DNA from 4 places in the Vibrio ponticus genome. Region 1 is predicted to be linked to each of the others. Evidence: predicted binding sites of a transcription regulator. Region 1 holds the regulator's gene; each other region holds the start of a gene.
What was found. The regulator PurR, encoded in region 1, represses purine synthesis genes. The targets are predictions, from matches to a motif close to TNANGNAAACGTTTNCNTNA.
Positions count from the first base shown of each region.

Region 2: a site for PurR is predicted at 2,895-2,914, ahead of GZN30_RS04830 (phosphoribosylaminoimidazolesuccinocarboxamide synthase). Genes of this name have one in related genera too.
Region 3: a site for PurR is predicted at 2,508-2,527, ahead of purE (5-(carboxyamino)imidazole ribonucleotide mutase). Genes of this name have one in related genera too.
Region 4: a site for PurR is predicted at 1,812-1,831, ahead of folD (bifunctional methylenetetrahydrofolate dehydrogenase/methenyltetrahydrofolate cyclohydrolase FolD). Genes of this name have one in related genera too.

Region 1 is NZ_AP019657.1:695,702-700,305, forward strand. Features, by position in the region: gene GZN30_RS03110 (TVP38/TMEM64 family protein) at 1-83, opposite strand, end outside; gene GZN30_RS03115 (TfoX/Sxy family DNA transformation protein) at 226-816, opposite strand; cyclic di-GMP riboswitch class I at 928-1,025, opposite strand; gene purR (HTH-type transcriptional repressor PurR) at 1,226-2,230, opposite strand; gene torD (molecular chaperone TorD) at 2,434-3,087, opposite strand; gene torR (two-component system response regulator TorR) at 3,327-4,037, shown strand; gene elyC (envelope biogenesis factor ElyC) at 4,119-4,604, opposite strand, start outside.
Region 2 is NZ_AP019657.1:1,095,179-1,099,782, forward strand. Features, by position in the region: gene GZN30_RS04820 (transposase) at 1-364, shown strand, start outside; gene GZN30_RS04825 (LysR family transcriptional regulator) at 630-1,544, opposite strand; gene GZN30_RS04830 (phosphoribosylaminoimidazolesuccinocarboxamide synthase) at 1,706-2,809, opposite strand; gene GZN30_RS04835 (SulA-like leucine-rich domain-containing protein) at 3,115-3,504, opposite strand; gene GZN30_RS04840 (glycerophosphodiester phosphodiesterase family protein) at 3,817-4,524, opposite strand.
Region 3 is NZ_AP019657.1:2,916,871-2,921,474, forward strand. Features, by position in the region: gene GZN30_RS13165 (DUF494 family protein) at 1-122, shown strand, start outside; gene GZN30_RS13170 (DNA topoisomerase family protein) at 147-731, shown strand; gene GZN30_RS13175 (5-(carboxyamino)imidazole ribonucleotide synthase) at 815-1,948, opposite strand; gene purE (5-(carboxyamino)imidazole ribonucleotide mutase) at 1,952-2,437, opposite strand; gene GZN30_RS13185 (L-threonylcarbamoyladenylate synthase) at 2,742-3,299, shown strand; gene hemF (oxygen-dependent coproporphyrinogen oxidase) at 3,317-4,237, shown strand; gene aroE (shikimate dehydrogenase) at 4,298-4,604, shown strand, end outside.
Region 4 is NZ_AP019657.1:1,941,653-1,946,256, reverse strand. Features, by position in the region: gene GZN30_RS08460 (GNAT family N-acetyltransferase) at 1-528, shown strand, start outside; gene folD (bifunctional methylenetetrahydrofolate dehydrogenase/methenyltetrahydrofolate cyclohydrolase FolD) at 883-1,743, opposite strand; tRNA gene GZN30_RS08450 (tRNA-Arg) at 1,946-2,022, shown strand; gene GZN30_RS08445 (hypothetical protein) at 2,382-3,137, opposite strand; gene GZN30_RS08440 (hypothetical protein) at 3,140-3,532, opposite strand; gene GZN30_RS08435 (ParA family protein) at 3,534-4,340, opposite strand.

The DNA of each region.
Region 1 (4,604 bases):
AACGTTAACTGATCGCCAAACTGAGTGATCAATAGGGCAATCAGTGCAATCAATGCAATGCCAATAATCAGTTTCTTATTCATCTTTGCTCTCCTTTAACCCTTCTCTACGCCCTTGAGTTAATTTAGTTCATTTATCGGGTAATTTGTTCCTATTGTTTAATAAGAACCTCAAAGCAAAGAAAAACTTTCATAAAAAAAGCCAGCAGTTGCTGACTTTTTTACTCTACTGTAGTCGAGAGAGCAGTTCTTCTCGACGAGTCTGGGGAACCACAGACCAATGTGTGCCTTTTATCGCGCCTTCTAATGACCAGAGGAGCTCTAAACTGACGTCGCTGCTGTGAGTGTCTCGAATCGCCTTATACGCTTCTACAGAGCCTGCTTCTTCGAGTTGTTCGACATTGTCGATGCCTGCTTTTTTCAGCATACGCTCTGTTGCTAGGCGCAGGTTTGGCAAATCTTTAATACGAGTCGGCTTGGTTTCGGCTTGAACCGACTTCTCTTGCTGCGCTTGAGTGTGAGCTTCACGTCCGATCTGCAGTGTTTTTTCACTGTCGTTGTACCACTCTTCGCTAAGAGCGAAGTACTTGGTTACTACCGGGAAGCCACGTTTCTGATATACGTATGGTTCGAAGCCTTGTAATTTAAATTGTGCAGCTAGAGCACTGTCTGCGCGAATATGAAGCTTATTATGTACCACTAGTGCAAACATTGTTTCGTCTGCAAAGATCCCAAACCCACCAAACATAGATCGAGATTTAATACGACCTAGCGGCTCAAATAGCCTCATTGAGTCTTTAAGAATTGGTTTATCCATTCAGTACTTTCTCGGTGTATGTGTATGTCAATACGCCACCAAATCAGGTCCGAGAGAATAGCAGTTGTGCAGGAAATAGGAGAGTAATCCGTTAACGTGCGCATTTCTACCATCGGCAACCCCGCTACCATACATATTGTCGATGACAATGATGTTTAGGCCGGTGGCTTTGCGTCCCAGCTTTTCAGTCTGGTTTGCCCTGTGCGTGACTTAATTTGCTTTGCTAAAGATTGTTTACTTAGCAGCTAAGTATCTTATTACTATGAAATAGTTGTGAATCTAATGCAAGAATTAAGTTGAATAGAAAAGACAATAGCTGACAGTTTAACCATCAGCTATTGATATAAATGCGAGTTACTTCAAAGTACTATGCTCGGACATTTGCCAGCGTATTGCTCGGTACTCTGATTTAGTTGATTTTCGCAACGGTAGAGCGATCAACGATTTCTGGGTGCATTTCAAACACACGTTTTTCGTGCTCTTTGTCCTTAATGCGCTCAAGTAAGATTTCAAATGCGTTTTTACCCACACGACGCTTAGGTTGGTGAACCGTGGTTAGCGGTGGTGAGAAGTACTCTGCTAGTTCAATGTTGTCGTAACCAATCACTGACATATCTTCAGGGATACGAATGCCTTTTTGCTGTAGGCGGCTCATTAAGCCTAGTGCCATCGTATCGTTGAAACAGAAAATTGCCGTTGGGCGTTTGTCCATCGCAACAATCTTGTCAGCCGCTAACACAGCAGTGTCACACTCGAAGTTACCTTCTAAAATCCAGTCTTCATCAACCGTCAGGTTCGCTTCGCCCATTGCGCGCTTAAAGCCTTGAATACGCTCTTGGCAAACTGCTTTTTCAAAGTGACCACTCAAACAAGCGATATCTTTATGACCATGGTCGATAAGGAATTTGGTTGCTAGGTAGCCACCTTCTTCTGCGTTATCGATAATCTTGTCGGTTTGAGAGCTCTCTGGACCCCAGTCCATGACCACTTTAGGAATGTCTTTATGGCGATCTAGCATCTCGCTCAGTTCTTCAGTTAGGTCAGAACACATTACTAAAATGCCGTCGACACGCTTTTCTGCAAGCATGCGAATGTAGTCACGTTGCTTCTCGTAAATACCGCCGGTATTACAAAGGATCAACGTGTAACCTTGACGGTAGCAGTAGCTCTCTACGCCATCAATGACTTCAGAGAAGAAAAGGTTCGTTGATTGAGTCACCAACATACCAATCGTACGTGTGGTATTACATTTTAAGCTACGAGCCACCGCACTTGGTGCGTAGTTTAGCTCTTTTACTGCTTCCATAACGCGTTCTTGAGTCGCTTCTGCAACAAAACGCGTTTTGTTAATTACGTGTGAGACTGTCGTAGTTGATACGCCAGCGAGGCGAGCAACGTCTTTAATAGTGGCCATAAGGTATGATCCTATTTATAGCTGCCACATGGCTATTCACATTTTTGAATAAAACTGGCAGAAAGTAATAGAAATACAAAAACCGCTTTTTTACAGCGGTTTGTACTTGATTCGTATTTTTTTATCGTTTGCGGCTTCGATTTTAGACCGCATCGTCGCCAGTAGCAAACGAAAAACCCATTCATTGTTGACGAATGAGTGTTTTAGCTCTCTTCACCCACTAGGTAGTTGCAGTCCAATTCTAAGAAAGCAACCAGCAGTGACGCCACAGAAGAGTAGAAACCGAATGAATCTAAAGTTTGGCTTTTCGCGGCAAACTTAGGCACCCAGTTTAAAATGTGCTGACGAATAAACGCTTCTTGCTCTAGCAGTGCATCGTTGAGATGACGCTCTTGTTCAAGTTCGTTAGAACGAATGATCATGTTACCAAGCAAATCGAGCTCAATGGCAATGTGATCAGCAGGCTCGTTCAAATCTTGGTTAACGGCTACGCCATGCTTAGTCAGCAGGGCATCCATCTCGTTTGCTGGTTCGTCATGCAGCAAACCAGTCGTGCCAACGTACATAGACGCATAAGGCAGTGCTGATTCTTTGTCTGACTTCAAGAACAAGTCGCAAAAGTCAGCGGCAAGTTCAAGCTGACCATCTTCACGGTCAATCTGACGATTTAACGCATCAACAAGGCGGTCAACCGCAGGTTTTAGCGTTGGGTTTTCACCCAGACCGGCAAGAAAGCCTCGAATAGCAGGGCTTTGATATTGCTCAAGTTCTGCTTCTGTTAGCTCTTTAGCGAACAGACTAGAAAACCACCAGTAAATCTCTGCACGTTTTTCATTAAACGCTTTTAATTCTTGCATCTCGCAATGCTCCAAGTTTCAGTACTATTAATATTTTAGCGAACAAAAATGAATAGCGATAACACATGTTGTGATTAAATGAGTCAAAAAATGGCAAAAGATTAACAACTGCGCTAGTTTTGTCTTGAATCAATAAAAAATCATCTTTCTAGATTTTAATATAACAAATACTAGAAATGTTACGATTTATGAATAGAATACACTTGAAATTAATTCCCAATGTAAATTAAGTGGTTTAGATGAGCTATCACGTATTAGTAGTAGAAGATGATGCGGTCACTCGCAGTAAGCTAGTTGGCTACTTTCAAAATGAAGGTTACACAGTCAGCGAAGCTGAAAGCGGCGAGCAGATGCGCGACACCCTACAAAATCATTCGATCGACTTAGTTATGTTAGACATTAACCTTCCTGGTGAAGACGGTCTGATGTTAACTCGCGAACTGCGTAGTCAATCGGACATTGGAATTATCCTGGTAACAGGACGCACGGATAGCATTGATAAAATCGTTGGTCTAGAAATGGGCGCAGACGATTATGTGACAAAACCGTTCGAACTTCGTGAATTGTTAGTGCGCGTGAAAAACCTATTGTGGCGCATCTCTGCGGCACGTAACGCGGGCACTATGGTTGATCAGAAGAATGACGCAAATATTGTTCGCTTTGGCGAATGGATGTTTGACATTCAACGTCGCGCGTTAAGCCGCAACGGTGAGCCAGTAAAACTGACTAAAGCAGAATACGAGTTGTTGGTAGCGCTTTCTTCGTACCCGAACCAAGTACTAAGCCGTGAACGTATTTTGAATATGATTAGTCATCGTGTTGATGCGCCAAACGACCGTACCATCGATGTACTGATTCGTCGTATGCGCGCTAAAATGGAATTTGATCCGAAGAACCCACAAATTTTTGTTACGGTTCACGGTGAAGGTTACATGTTCGCTGGCGATTAAGTGACTAACCGAAGTTGAAAACAAAAAAACCGAAGCAGATGCTTCGGTTTTTTTATCTTAAGTAAGTTAGCCGCTAAGGGATTAGACCTTACTTTGTGATGGTTCGATTACGGACTCTTCGGTATTTGAAACCCAGTCACGTAAATCTTGCCACAGTCGACCCAATGTCTCATGCCAGTAACGCTCGGTCTGTTCTAAGTAAATTGCTTTTGGCATGTACTTGTTCCAGAACTGATCAATTTCATTTTGTGCTAGATAGTTGGTTGGCGCTGGATAAGGTTTCAATCCCGCAGAATGGAACTCATTCAGTGCACGTTTCATGTGACTGGCAGAAGTGACCAATACCAACTCTTTATGCTGCACAAATGCTGCCGCTTGACGCGCTTCTTCCCAAGTATCTTTGGCTGTTTCCAGCAACACGATATCGGATTTAGACACCCCAAGTGCCAGAGCCACTTTTGCCATCATACGCGCATTGCTAACTTCTGAACCGCCTGAATAACCAGACAAGATTAACTTTGAGCCCGGGTAGATACGTTGAATACGAATGCCTTCAGATAGACGCAT
Region 2 (4,604 bases), 400 kb from region 1:
GGAATTCACTTCAATTCAAGCCAGACTGGAAGCGATAAATGTCCAGCAAGAAACCGCACCTTGTCTTTATCCGTTTGTTGGTCACTCATCCAATGAAAAATTAGACGGCATTCCTTTTAGGTTAATGGATTATATTGAATTGGTTGATTGGACTGCTCGTCAGTTTAGAGAGAACAAAGCGAGTATGTCAGGCTGCATGCCGCCAATACTGCAAAGGCTGAATATCAATCAACAGACCTGGCTTAAAGTCTGTAAGCAGCTAGAAAAATATCGCAGCACTGCAGTAGGGTGTGCTTATAACGTTGAATTTGTAAAACGAACACTAAATAAAACACGGCTGCATCTTTATCGTTTAGATTGTTAGTCTGCTTAACGCCCGCCTTTTTCCTACTTGAACATTAATTTTGCGAACAAACACAATAGTTCGTGAGCAAGCGATTCTTATCGTCCAGTCTTCAAGTATTGAGACCTCTTTTTCTCATCAAAACCCACTGAAAAATAGCAAAGCAACAAAATCTTGTTACGTTTATTGTGTGTGTCCCAATAGGGAGTGTTAACAGCCGTTGAAGCGTATGTCCGTATTAGAGAAAAGCGATAGTCGTTGTAACGTGTGTCCCGAGAAGAAAAGGTTAACTATTGTCTAGTAATTGCGAATGAAGCCACTGTAAGGCGGGGTCGTTTAGGCTGGCTTGGTTCCACACTAAGCTGTAGGCAACTTTTCCATACTCAAATGGTAAGGTCTTTTGTACCAAGCCATTTGCTTGAAATGCTTTGCTTGCCCACATTTTCGAGCATGTTAGGAGATAATTTGATTGATGGCACATAACAGCCGCGGAACCAAAATCTGAAACAGAGATCGCGACTTTACGCTCACCATGCTGCTGTTTGAGGTTTTGCTCAAAAAATGGTTCGGATAGGTCTTTGTCGTGAATACCAATATGTTGATAGGCAAGATAAGCTTCAACGGTTAATGACTGATCAACTAACGGGTGCTCAGGGCTCATCAAACACACCATCTCATCACTGAGTATTTGCTGCCAAACGAGCTCGTGGCTTTTAGTTGGCGGTTGGCTGATATCATGGGGCAAAAGCATAAAGTCGACTTGACCGCGAATAAGCGCATCAAAGCTCATTTGCTCTTTGGCATAGACTTTAATCTGACTTGCTTGTGGTAGCTTGCTGCAAATCTGATTAATCTTAGCAGCAAACAGCTCGAAGGTGCTTTCTCGCATCGACAGTGACACCGAGCCGGTGAAAGCTTCAGGCTTGAAATCCCCTTGATGCAAAATGCCATTCATACTGGCGAGAATTTTGTGGATCTGCGGGGCAATGCTCAGTGCGAATGGAGTAGGGACCAGGTGTGAACCGTCACGGTAAAACAGGTCGTCATTAAGTTGCTCTCGCAATTGGCTAATGATTTTACTTACGCTAGAAGCTGTCACGTACAAAGTGTTGGCGGTTTGAGTCACGCTATTGGTGCTTAGCATGACATGTAACACCGTTAAATGTTTAAGGCTGATACGTGAAAGGGCGAGAAAATCCATAGTGAGCGTCTTTGAAAACAATAATTGAAAGCAGCAGTGACAGGATATTAACCCTAAAGGCTCGCTTGCACTATAGCTAACGCGATACGTTGCTGTAGAAAAACAAAAACGCCCTTAAAAGAGCGTTTTCTCAATCGGTAGAATCGTGCAATTAAGAGCAATTAGTCGATAAGACCGTATTGTGAACCAAGAATATCAATGATCTCTTGTTTTGGGTTCGCACTTAACACAATCGGGCGCCCCGTCACTTTTTCTGCAATAGCGGTGTAGGTCTTGGAAACCCCCATTAAGGCTTCGAGTGGGAGCTCGTTGTCACGCGCCAGTGCTTCGCGTTCTGGCATACGATCTTTGTTCAACAAGATGTCGGCATCTGGGAAGTGATTAAGCAAGAACTGGCGGAAATCTTCTTTGGAGTTCTCAACGATTTGACCTTGTTGGTAAGCGGTTTTATCCCAAATACGTGACGAGTCAGGTGTGCCTACTTCATCCATATAGATCAGTTTTTCATTGCCAGAAGCATCGGTGACATAGCCAAACTCAAACTTAGTATCGACAAAAATTTGGTCAACTTTATCTAATGCCTCACTGATAACATTAAACCCTTGTTTAAGTAGCTTTTCATACTCAGCAATATCTGCCGCAGAAGAAAAGTTAAACGCAGCGAAGTTGTCTTCGATGTTGTTGCGCGTAATGTTGACATCGTCGGCTTCTGGAACACCTGGAATACCCTTAAGAATGCCCTTGGTTGATGGCGTCATCAGTAGTTCAGGTAGGACTTTGTCTTTCTCTAAACCTTCTGGCAGTTCAATACCGCAGAAATCGCGTTCGCCTTTGCTGTAGGCGCGCCACATAGATCCCGTGATATATTTACGGCAGATCGCTTCAATCATAATCGGTTTGGCTTTTTGTACGATCCATACCAGCGGGTGAGGGATGTCGAGAATATGGCTGTCTGCGAGTCCATTTTGTTTAAAAAGCTCAAACCAATGGTTTGAAATCGCGTTTAGCGCCGCTCCTTTACCAGGAACACCTTTCAAACCGCCTTCACCGCGCCAGATACAATCGAATGCTGAGATGCGATCACTGATCACCATAATGGCAAGAGGCGCATCAGGTGCTACATCGTAGCCTTTCTCTTTAATTAGGCGTTGGCTATCTTCTTCGGTTAACCAGTAAACAGAGCGAACTTTACCACTGTGAACCGGCTTGTTAGTGCGAATAGGGAGATCGTCGTTAACGGCGAGGACTTGATCAGCGAGACTCATGAGACATTCCTATCGTTTACATGAAATGAGTGAAGTGAAGCAATATGACAAGCATCATACCAGAAAAGTTTTCAGCTTCCAGATAAAAAGCAAACGATTGCGCAAAAATTTGCGCAAATGGATTGTTAACACTCATAAACAAAAAACTATTAGCTACAAATGACGATTTGCGGAGTTGTGGGAGTGGTACTCAAGCATCTTGCGGTGATGTGGCTACAAAGAAAGCCCCTAGGACAAGTTAGGGGCTAAAGACAGTGCTGAATTTTGTTGAACTTGAGATTTATTCGTATCAGTTACCAACAGAATTAGTGGAACTGATTTTTTCTGCCTTCAACAAAAAATACTTCGCAGCCATGGTTTAGAGCTAAATCTTGTAGCAGTGACTGATTAACGCAATCAATTTGTGTAGATGCAACGACTGCACTGGCATTACCTGACTTAATTGCCTTAATGACAATGTCTAGCTCAGATTGAGAATTTGAAGACTTAAGTTGGATGATCTTTTGGCAGCTAACGTTGTTGGCTGAAAACTGCGAGTAGTCAGGACGAGGGCACTCGGCAGTAAAGAAAATCCATTGCTGTTGCATAGAAAGACCAGCAAGACGATTCATTACGTTATCGTCAATATTCATTGGCTGCGTAGGTTGAGCCAAAACATTGTACTTAGAGATAGTTTGAGTATGTGAACGAATCATGATTACTGTCCTTATATACATGCTGTATGCTTATACAGTAGTTGTTTTGCATATTCAGGTCAAGCAGTTTGTTTGATAAATAAACGAATTAAAAGCAATAGGTATGTGGATGTATCTATAATTACCTGATAATTAATAATATTTTTTAGAAGTTGTTGATTGGGTAAAAGGTAATTTGAATTGTAAAGGCAGGTAAAAAAGCACTGTATATGGTTGATGCAAAGTACTGTATAGCGAATGTATACAGTACTTTTGTACAGTACTTTTGTACAGTGTCTTTGGACTGATTTATATCATTAGAGTGGGGTGTGACTAGAAGAACCTTTGTGGATAGTCGCTAAAAATCGCGTCTAGGTTCTGTAAGTGTTTAAGCTGATTTGGGTTGTTTACGGTAAAACACCACACTTGATAGCCGGCTTGTTGCAATTGCGCGACTTGCTGCTTATTGGTTTTGTGGACATTTAAGTTGCACGCCACAGCGTCAATCTCTTGCAAAAGCTGCCAATCTTGGCTTGAAAGCTTTTCACTCAATACCGCAATCGGATAACCGATCTGTGCTTGGTGTACTGCTCGTAACGTTGGGTGATCAAAACTTGAAATCAGAATGCGCTCTTGTGCTAGCTTAAACTGTGCGAGTAGCGACTTAAGCTCGGATACCGTTTCGCTGTAGCGATTGGTATCAATCTTCACTTCAATGTTTAAACCAATTTCCAATGGCTCTATTAACGTTAGTAACTGCTTTAAAGTGAGAATGGGTTGGTAGTTGAATTGTGGTGCAAACCAACCGCCAAAATCAAACTGTTGAAGTTCTTCTAAGGTATATTGGTCCACGCGACCAAAGCCGTTGCTGCAACGATCGATGGTATGGTCGTGACATACCACTAACTGATGATCTTTTGTTGGCTGAACATCGACTTCAATCCACTTTAATCCCATATCGATGGCTGCCTGAATGCTGACTAGGGTATTTTCGGGATAGAGCCCTGCGACTCCTCTGTGCCCAACGATGGTTAACGCCATTGATATTCCTCTAAGATTATCTCGCCTAACTAATTCGGCTTGCTTGTAGTTGTTATTTTAGCGACATCATTAAGTGCCTG
Region 3 (4,604 bases), 2.2 Mb from region 1:
TTGAACTCGAAGATCTCAAATGGATTGTGTTAATGGTGCTATTTAATGTGCCAGGCAATGAAAACGCCTATACGCTTATGGAAGAGCTGTTGTATACCAAAGAACAAGGTATTCTTCACTAACTTAAGCAGAACGCACCTATTTATATGAGTAGTAAAATCGACCAACAACTGTTTTCTGCCCATGAACACGCCCTCGAACACCAAGCTTGTCCTAAATGTCAGGAACAGCAGCGTGAGGGCGAGTTGCATTTGCGCCACGGCAAACATGGTCCCTTTTTAGGTTGTAGCCTCTACCCTGAGTGCGACTACATTAAGCCGCTGCACCAAAACGATGGTCATATCATCAAAGAGCTTGGTGTGCCTTGTCCACAATGTGGCAATGAATTGGTGCTGCGCCAAGGTCGCTACGGGATGTTTATCGGCTGCAGTCACTACCCAGAGTGTCATCACATTGAATCTCTGGAGCACAATGAACAGCCAGAGCAGAATGCGCAGATTGCTTGCCCTGAGTGCAGCAAAGGTCACCTGGTTGAGCGTAAAACACGCTTTGGTAAGCTGTTTTACGCCTGTGATAACTATCCGAAATGCAAATTTGCCGTTAATCAGCCACCTGTGGCTGGCAAATGTCAGGCATGCGGCTTTCCGCTGTTAGTGGAAAAGAAGCTCGCCAGCGGAAATAGATTGCAGTGTGCCGACCGGAAATGCCAGCACACCCAAACAGACAGCTGATGCTTCGTTATGATACATAGTAAAAAAGCGACGGTTTAACGTCGCTTTTTAATAGATGTTGATAAGGTACTGGCTAGGTTCAGTTAAGCTGAAAATTGTTTAGCAAAATCATGCACGGCAGGAAATGCCTCGCCGTCCAATACCTCGGCTAAGGCACAGAGTCTGCGTTGCAGTTCACCACTGTAGTCACCACTAACGTTGATATGCCCCATTTTGCGTCCCGCACGTTTTTCCTTGCCATACCAGTGAATGTGGCAGCCTGGCATTGATAGCAGTTCTGCCGGTAAAGTATCTTCACCGAGGATGTTGATCATCGCTGTCTCACGCACCAGTTTGGTGCTACCTAATGGTAGACCGCAGACTGCGCGTAGATGGTTTTCAAATTGGCAAGTTTCGGCGCCTTGCTGGGTCCAGTGACCTGAGTTATGTACTCGCGGAGCAATCTCGTTGACTAATAGTTGACCATCAAGGTCAAAAAACTCCAGCGCCAATACACCCACGTAATCTAAGCTGCCTGCCACAGCGGCAAACATTTGCTGCGCTTGTTCTTGCAGCGCTTGATCGGCGATCGCAGTGGAAAGACTCAATACACCATTGGTGTGAACGTTTTCAGCCAATGGGTAGACCGCAATCGAACCATCTTTACCACGAGCCCCAACTAATGATACTTCACGTTGGAAAGGCACAAACTGCTCAGCCACAATGGCTTGGTTATCGCTGCTTGCGATGCAATCTGCCATTTGTAGCCAGATAGTCTCGATATCTGCGGCATCTTTTAAACGCCACTGTCCCTTGCCGTCGTAGCCACCAAGTGCACTTTTCAGCACCATCGGAATGCCGACATGTTCGATAGCGTGGGTAAAATCTTCACGAGTGTTAATCACCGCATACTTAGCGTTACGTACCCCAGCATTATCCAAGAGTGCTTTTTCAATACGGCGATCGCCGCCAGCTTTGATCGCGGCCGTTGAAGGGAGAAACTTACCGCTTTGCTCACATAGGTCGAGAATATGATGCGGGATATGCTCAAACTCAGCAGTGATCACATCGGCGTTGGCAATTGCGTTGTCTAAGCCGCTGCCAAGTACAGTTTGCGTTAATGGATGAACAATATTGCCGTTACTGACATCGTAAGCCGACAATTCGATATTCAGTGGTGCGCCAGCCAGTGACATCATTCGCGCCAACTGACCTGAGCCTAAAGCCAAAACGTGCATGGATTAATCCTCTGCTGGGTTTGAGTTTGCTAGTACAGTTTCGGTTTGCTCGTTACGGAAAGCTTCTACTTTCGCCATTACTTCATCATCATGAGTGCCGATGATTTGTGCTGCGAGAATACCGGCGTTGGCAGCGCCGGCTTCACCAATTGCCAGTGTACCGACTGCAATGCCTTTTGGCATTTGCACGATTGATAACAGTGAATCCATGCCTTTTAGTGCGCGAGATTGCACCGGTACGCCTAGCACTGGCAAGCTAGTAAAGGCTGCCGTCATTCCCGGCAAGTGGGCGGCGCCGCCAGCGCCAGCGATAATGACTTTAATGCCACGCTCTTTTGCGCTGGTGGCGTATTCTGCTAGCAGTTGAGGGGTTCGGTGCGCAGAAACCACTTTGGTTTCATAGCTCACGCCAAATGTGTCGAGCATTTCTGCTGCAAGTTTCATGGTTGGCCAATCCGATTTTGAACCCATGATAATACCGACTTTCATCTCACACTCCTTCAAGCTGCTACTGGGGAATACCAAGTTAATTTGTGCGCATTATACGAGTATTTTTAGCGCAAGCAAACGTTTGCGCGGGGTAAAAATCGAATTGACACATTTAATAAATAAATTGCTTTAGTCAGCGCGGCAGATTGTTAGTAAACTGAACAAAAATGTTAACATACCATTCCAACTAGACGTCGCAGTGTGATGAACTCAGGAAAAGCTCGCTTCATAGCACACGATAGAAATGCTTTTTTTGCGCTTCGCTTTGCGTCGTTTCGGTATCGAAATTAGAAAGGAAACTTGAGTGGATAACTTTGAGCAAGCGCTGAATGCATTGCAGCAAGGTGAAGTGATTGCCTATCCAACCGAAGGTGTATTCGGTGTTGGCTGTGATCCCGATAGCCCGCAAGCGATTGAAAAACTATTGACCTTAAAGCAGCGTCCGGTTGAAAAAGGATTGATTCTGATTGCGGCGAGCTATGAGCAGTTATTGCCGTATATTGATGAGTCACAGCTGACAGAAGAACAATTGCAAACGGTAAAAGCGTCTTGGCCAGGTCCTTATACTTGGATTATGCCGGCAAGTGATAAGGTCTCTGATTGGGTCTCGGGTCAGTTTGATTCGATCGCAGTCCGAGTGACCGATCACCCATTGGTACAAAAAATCTGCCTAGCGTTTGGTAAACCGCTGACTTCTACTAGCGCCAACCTTTCCGGTTTACCACCGTGCATGACGACAGAAGAAGTTGAAGCGCAACTTGGTGACCAGTTAGTTGCCATTTTGCGTGGTGAAACCAGCGGACGTGATAAACCGAGTGAAATTCGTGACGCAAAAACATTAAAAGTGCTAAGACAAGGATAAGAACAAAGGAAGCTAAGATGCCAACTTCAATCGATAAACACGCAGTAAAACAGTTCTTAATGGCGCTACAAGATCAAATTTGTACCCAGTTAGAAAACGCTGATGGTAAAGCTAGCTTTGAAGAAGATGCTTGGCAACGTCAGCCTGGTGAACGTTTGGCTGGTGGTGGTCGAACTCGTGTGATGACCAATGGTGCAGTGTTTGAACAAGGTGGGGTGAACTTTTCTCACGTCAGTGGGCAAGAGATGCCTGCATCAGCGACCGCACATCGACCAGAGTTGGCAGGACGCAGTTTTGAAGCGATGGGGGTCTCCTTAGTGATGCACCCTCATAACCCTTATGTACCGACATCCCATGCGAATGTGCGCTTTTTTATTGCTGAGAAAGAGGGGGAAGCGCCTATTTGGTGGTTCGGTGGTGGCTTTGACCTTACGCCTTTTTACCCATTTGAGGAAGATTGCGTTTATTGGCACCACACGGCGAAAGAAATCTGCGCACCTTTTGGTGATGAGGTTTATGCCGAGCATAAGGCGTGGTGCGATAAGTACTTCTATTTACCACACCGCAATGAGACCCGTGGTATCGGTGGTTTGTTCTTCGATGATCTTAACCAGTGGGAGTTTGAAAAGTGCTTTGCCTACATCAAAGCCGTCGGTGAGGGTTACACACAAGCCTATTTGCCGATTGTTGAGCGTCGCAAAACCACTTCTTACGGTGTAAGAGAAAGACAATTCCAGCTTTATCGTCGTGGGCGCTACGTTGAATTCAACCTCGTATTCGACCGCGGTACTTTATTTGGCTTACAAAGTGGTGGGCGTACCGAATCCATTTTGATGTCAATGCCACCAATGGCACGCTGGGAATATGGATACCAGCCTGAACCGGGCTCTGCGGAAGCACAATTGTATCAGCACTTCCTCAAGCCAAGAGAGTGGTAACAAGGTATAGATAATGATAGGGTCATAATATGACCCTATTTTGTTTCTGGTAATAAGGATATGACTCAGCAAATTGATCGCTACGTTGTTTTTGGCAATCCCATTGGACACAGTAAGTCGCCATTTATTCACACCCTGTTTGCCCGTCAAACCAATCAGCCTCTGAGCTATACCGCCGAACTTGCACCTGTCGATGGTTTTAAACAAGCCGCTGAGTTGTTTTTCGCTCAAGGTGGTCGTGGTTGTAATATCACGATTCCATTCAAAGAAGATGCGTATCAATTTGCAGATCGACTCACTGCTCGTGCTGAGTTAGCTGGAGCGGTCAATACCCTGAAGAAGCTTGATGATGGCATTATTCTAGGTG
Region 4 (4,604 bases), 1.2 Mb from region 1:
CGCGACCAATTTGATAGTGAGCATGTCAACCAAGAGTTCTTAGGCTACCTGACGTATGTCAGCTCTGAAAATGTTGAAAACGCATTGGGTTACGTTGCGTTGAACGAAAATGATGAAGTGATTGGCGGCGTCTTATGCTGCGATCTGAATGGGGCTCTATCTTTTGAAGGCGCTGACGAAGATTCAATGATGGCGATTTTAAAGTTACTTAACTCAAAATACTTTGAAAATCTCATGGTTGAAGAGAAAGCATACCTTCAAGTTAAGTTTATTGGTGTTCATGCTGATTATGTGGGACAAGGAGTTGCGACATCACTGATTAACGCGGCTCTTGAAAATGCTCTTTCGTTGGGCTTCAAATTTGCTCAAGCAGAATCTGCGGGCTCTCGCTCGCAATGGGTTTTTGAGAAGAGGGGTTTTGTTGCTAAGGCAGAAGTAAAATATGACGAATTCGTATTTAATGATACGAAGCCATTCCCTTCAACAAAAGACCACCAATCGATAAAGTTGATGATCAAAGAATTGTAGTTTCGCCTCTGCGTCGCATTCTAATCCTAACTTCTTTGTCATTCCATAGAGCGCGCAGCGCGAGTAGGGAATCTTGTTCTTGTTGAAGTTAACCCCGAGATCCCCAACTCGGTCGTCCCTCTCTCTCGGGGATGACAAGCGAACGGGAAGGCTGGGCTTACGCCTCACTTCGGGAATTGAAAGACACACGCTAAAACTATCCGTGGATTAAATCTTCGAATTAAAACAAAAGGGCTGACGATTATCGTCAGCCCTTTGTTTATCTTGTCGCTAGGCATTGGCTAGCGTTCTCGATTCCCGAAGCAAAGCTTCGCTTTGCGTTCCCGCATCCGTAAGCGTAGCGTTCCGCTCCGCCTACTTCTCCGTATGGAACTGCTCACAAGCCAGCATGGTGTTCTCAATCAGGCTTGCTACCGTCATCGGACCCACACCACCAGGCACGGGAGTAATGAAGCTCGCGTTCTCTTTGGCTTTAGCATATTCAACGTCGCCGACCAGCTTGCCAGTATCTAGGCGGTTAATGCCCACATCTACCACGACTGCGCCTTTCTTAATCCATTCGCCAGGAATAAAGTTTGGCTTACCTACCGCGACAACTACCACGTCAGCTTGGCGAACGTGACCTTCAAGATCTTTAGTAAAGCGGTGACAGGTTGTAGTGGTACAACCGGCTAGCAATAGCTCAAGTGTCATCGGGCGACCCACAATGTTTGAAGCGCCAACGATCACAGCGTGTTTACCACGTAGGTCGATGTTGTAACGGTCGAGTAGGGTAATGATACCTTTAGGCGTGCATGAGCGTAATTTAGGGATACGCTGCGCGAGACGACCGACGTTATATGGGTGGAAGCCATCGACGTCTTTTTCTGGATGAATTCGTTCTAATACGTGCGTGGTATCAATACCTGCTGGCAGCGGAAGCTGTACCAGAATGCCATCGATCTCCGCATCACCATTCAGTTCATCAATCAGGCTAAGTAGTTCTTCTTCTGACGTAGTTGCAGGAAGATCGAAAGACTTAGAGACAAAGCCTACTTCTTCACATGCTCTACGCTTACTACCTACATAAACCTGAGAGGCAGGGTCTTCACCAACAAGCACTACGGCTAAGCCCGGTGCACGTAAGCCTGCTTCCTTGCGTGCTTTTACTCGTGCTGCAACTTCAGATCGCACTGTTTGCGATATTAACGTCCCATCTATGTTTTGAGCTGTCATGACTTTCCTTCATAATTGAATGGCGAGAAATACGCGGTGCATTGTCGCAAAAAATTTGACGAACATCTATAAGCAAACGTTTGCTTCGTGTTATTTTTGCTCTTAGCCACGGATAATGAAGTTTTTTTAAGCATTCAGATCAGAATGTTACGAAAACCCCTTGTGTTAAGCGTTCTAACTCGTATAATCCTGTCCCTGTAGCGCGCCCTTAGCTCAGCTGGATAGAGCACGTCCCTTCTAAGGATGTGGTCGTAGGTTCGAATCCTACAGGGCGTGCCATTTATTCAAGAAAGCCCCGATAACTCAATGAGTTGTCGGGGCTTTTGCTTTTCGGCGGCATCAGCCAGCCACAATAGTTAACTCATTGTTTGACATTTTTAAGTTACACGTTTTACTAAATTAGTATCTCATGGATTTCAAGTTCATCTAATTTGAGATGTAATCTATGGTCTGGCCCACTTCGAAACTGGAAAGATAAGGGCATTCAGAAAGTAGACCTATCTATTCTACTTAAGGGTTTGAACACTAGGTGCTGAGACAGCAACAACGAAGTCTAAATGCTTCAGCTTTCTTGGGGTATAAGCCGAACCTATGGTGAGTCGGTTCGGCTTTTTATAAGGTGTATATGTCTCAGTAGCTTAAGGGGTGGGTTTAATCAGGTTAATCTTAAGCTCACTCTTTATTAAAGGAAACTTGCTCTGATTAATTGCAACACTAATTGCTTTGCGTAAATTGCTATTGGCAGCACCGACTAACTCATCTTGAAAAAAACAAAGCAATATTAGATTCAAGGAATTAAGTACTGATATTTCGCGCGTCCTCCAACTACTAAAGTCACTCGGAGAAGCAACATTAAGACCCTCAATCTGACCTGTTTTAGTCATTCTGAATAGCTTTGAAGAACCATGCACTGCTTTTGATAAAGTCGCGTATTCAGCTTTTAGTGTTTCAATACCATTGATAGTCGAATTCGTAGAGTGAAACTTTGGGTGCTTTAACAAGTAGTTTACCGTCTCAGTGAAACCTAACTTGTGCTTCCCTTCTGTCCACAACTCCAACTCAACTGGGTGCTGAATGTAATAAAGTCCAAATACTGTATTCTCTATACAGCTTCTAAGCGACATCAAGGCAACTCGCCAAGAACCTTGTCTCGCTAGAGAATGAGACATTAGCGCGTCATTTTGGGCTTCAATGAAAAATGACAATGACTCCTCACAAGTCACTTTTTCCAAAATCTCGCTCATCCAAGCTTGATAGGAAACCAAACGTCGATAACTTAGCTTAAACTGCTCTTTATCCGTATTGTTATTTTGAATAACATTGTCGATATTAACTTGAACTTCATTGAAAAAAACTTCGAAGTTAACATCGATCTCTTTGATAAATGAATCCATATCTAAGTCAACAATATGCTAAGAGCATCGGCTAGCTCTGAAGAAGAATTCGATACTTTTTTAGTTTTCTTCCCAGATAATTGTTCGCGAGCCTCTTTATTCTTGGAAAGGTAGTTTAATAGTTTCCCAATAATATCTCTGGTTGCATCACGAGAGCGAATATCTAAAGGAATATTATATTCTTCGATTAAGGCTAGCCACTGAGATTTTTGGACATTATTCAACCCAACGAGCATGCTTAAAGCACGAGGAATATCACTCTGCTCAACTGTCGGCTCAACATAAGATACGCTCCCGAAATTATTTATGTCTAATTGGTCTAGTTCTACATTTGGTCCGTTCTTAAGGACCTTAGCCATAAGTGCTAATTGTTTTGCAAAATCGTGACTCTTCATACTAACCTTCTATGCGTTCTAGGAGTTCTTCACACACAGCTAAAAACTCTTCTTTTGCCGCAATATCATTTAATGAGAAAATCGGCTTATTAGATTGTGCTGCCACACTAACAGATGTTCTTTCTTTTATTACACTATCGAGAATTGCGTCTCCAAATTGTGCTCTCAAAGTAGCATCTGTTTCTTCTCTATGTATCGCGGGACGACCAACTCGTGAAATAACAACGCCTGCTTGCTTTAAACTATGGTCGAGATCTTGGCCAAACTCTTCAACACGTTTAACTAATAGACTAACACCAATAGCAGACAGGAAATCCAATGTCACAGGAACAACATAGTGAGTACTGAATGCTAGTGCGTTTTGAGTAGGAATTGTAAGGTTAGGAGGACAGTCGCAGATCACAACATCATAGTTTTCCAGTACGTCTTTCAACGCGTTTTTCAATTTTGTTTCACGAAAGCGTGCAGAAGCTAGGTCTAAATCTACGGTAAAAAGGTCTATGTGAGAAGGTATTAAATCTACATTCTTGAAGACGTTCTTTACTATCACCTGTTCCGCGGTTTTACTTTGGCCTTGAGCACTAGTGTGTCTTTTAGCCCCTAGCAAATCAGCAACGGTGCCTTGGACTTTAACTTCATCATTCCACTTCTTAACACCAATCGTAGAAAACGTTGCATTGGTTTGAGGATCTAAATCAACTAGTAAGGTTTTTTTACCTTGAATACCGCAATAGGCGGCAAAATTTACAGCTAAGGCTGTCTTACCTACACCACCTTTTAGATTGATACACGATACGACCTTTGTCATATAAGCTCCAATTTATAATATTAACCAACTGATTTTTGTGGATTAGCTTATCATGAATTTAACTTCGCATATGAAACATCGTTAAATCGTAAGCAATAAAATATGATCAAAGGCATTGTTACCAGAGTTATCATTGCATCAGGTGTTGATAGTTAGTCAAATTTACCCCCGTAATGCAACAAAGGGATTAACACCAAACAGTATTATAAGTATGGATAACTTTTGGTAGGGAAAACGCATGTTAACAATATATGAATGAATATT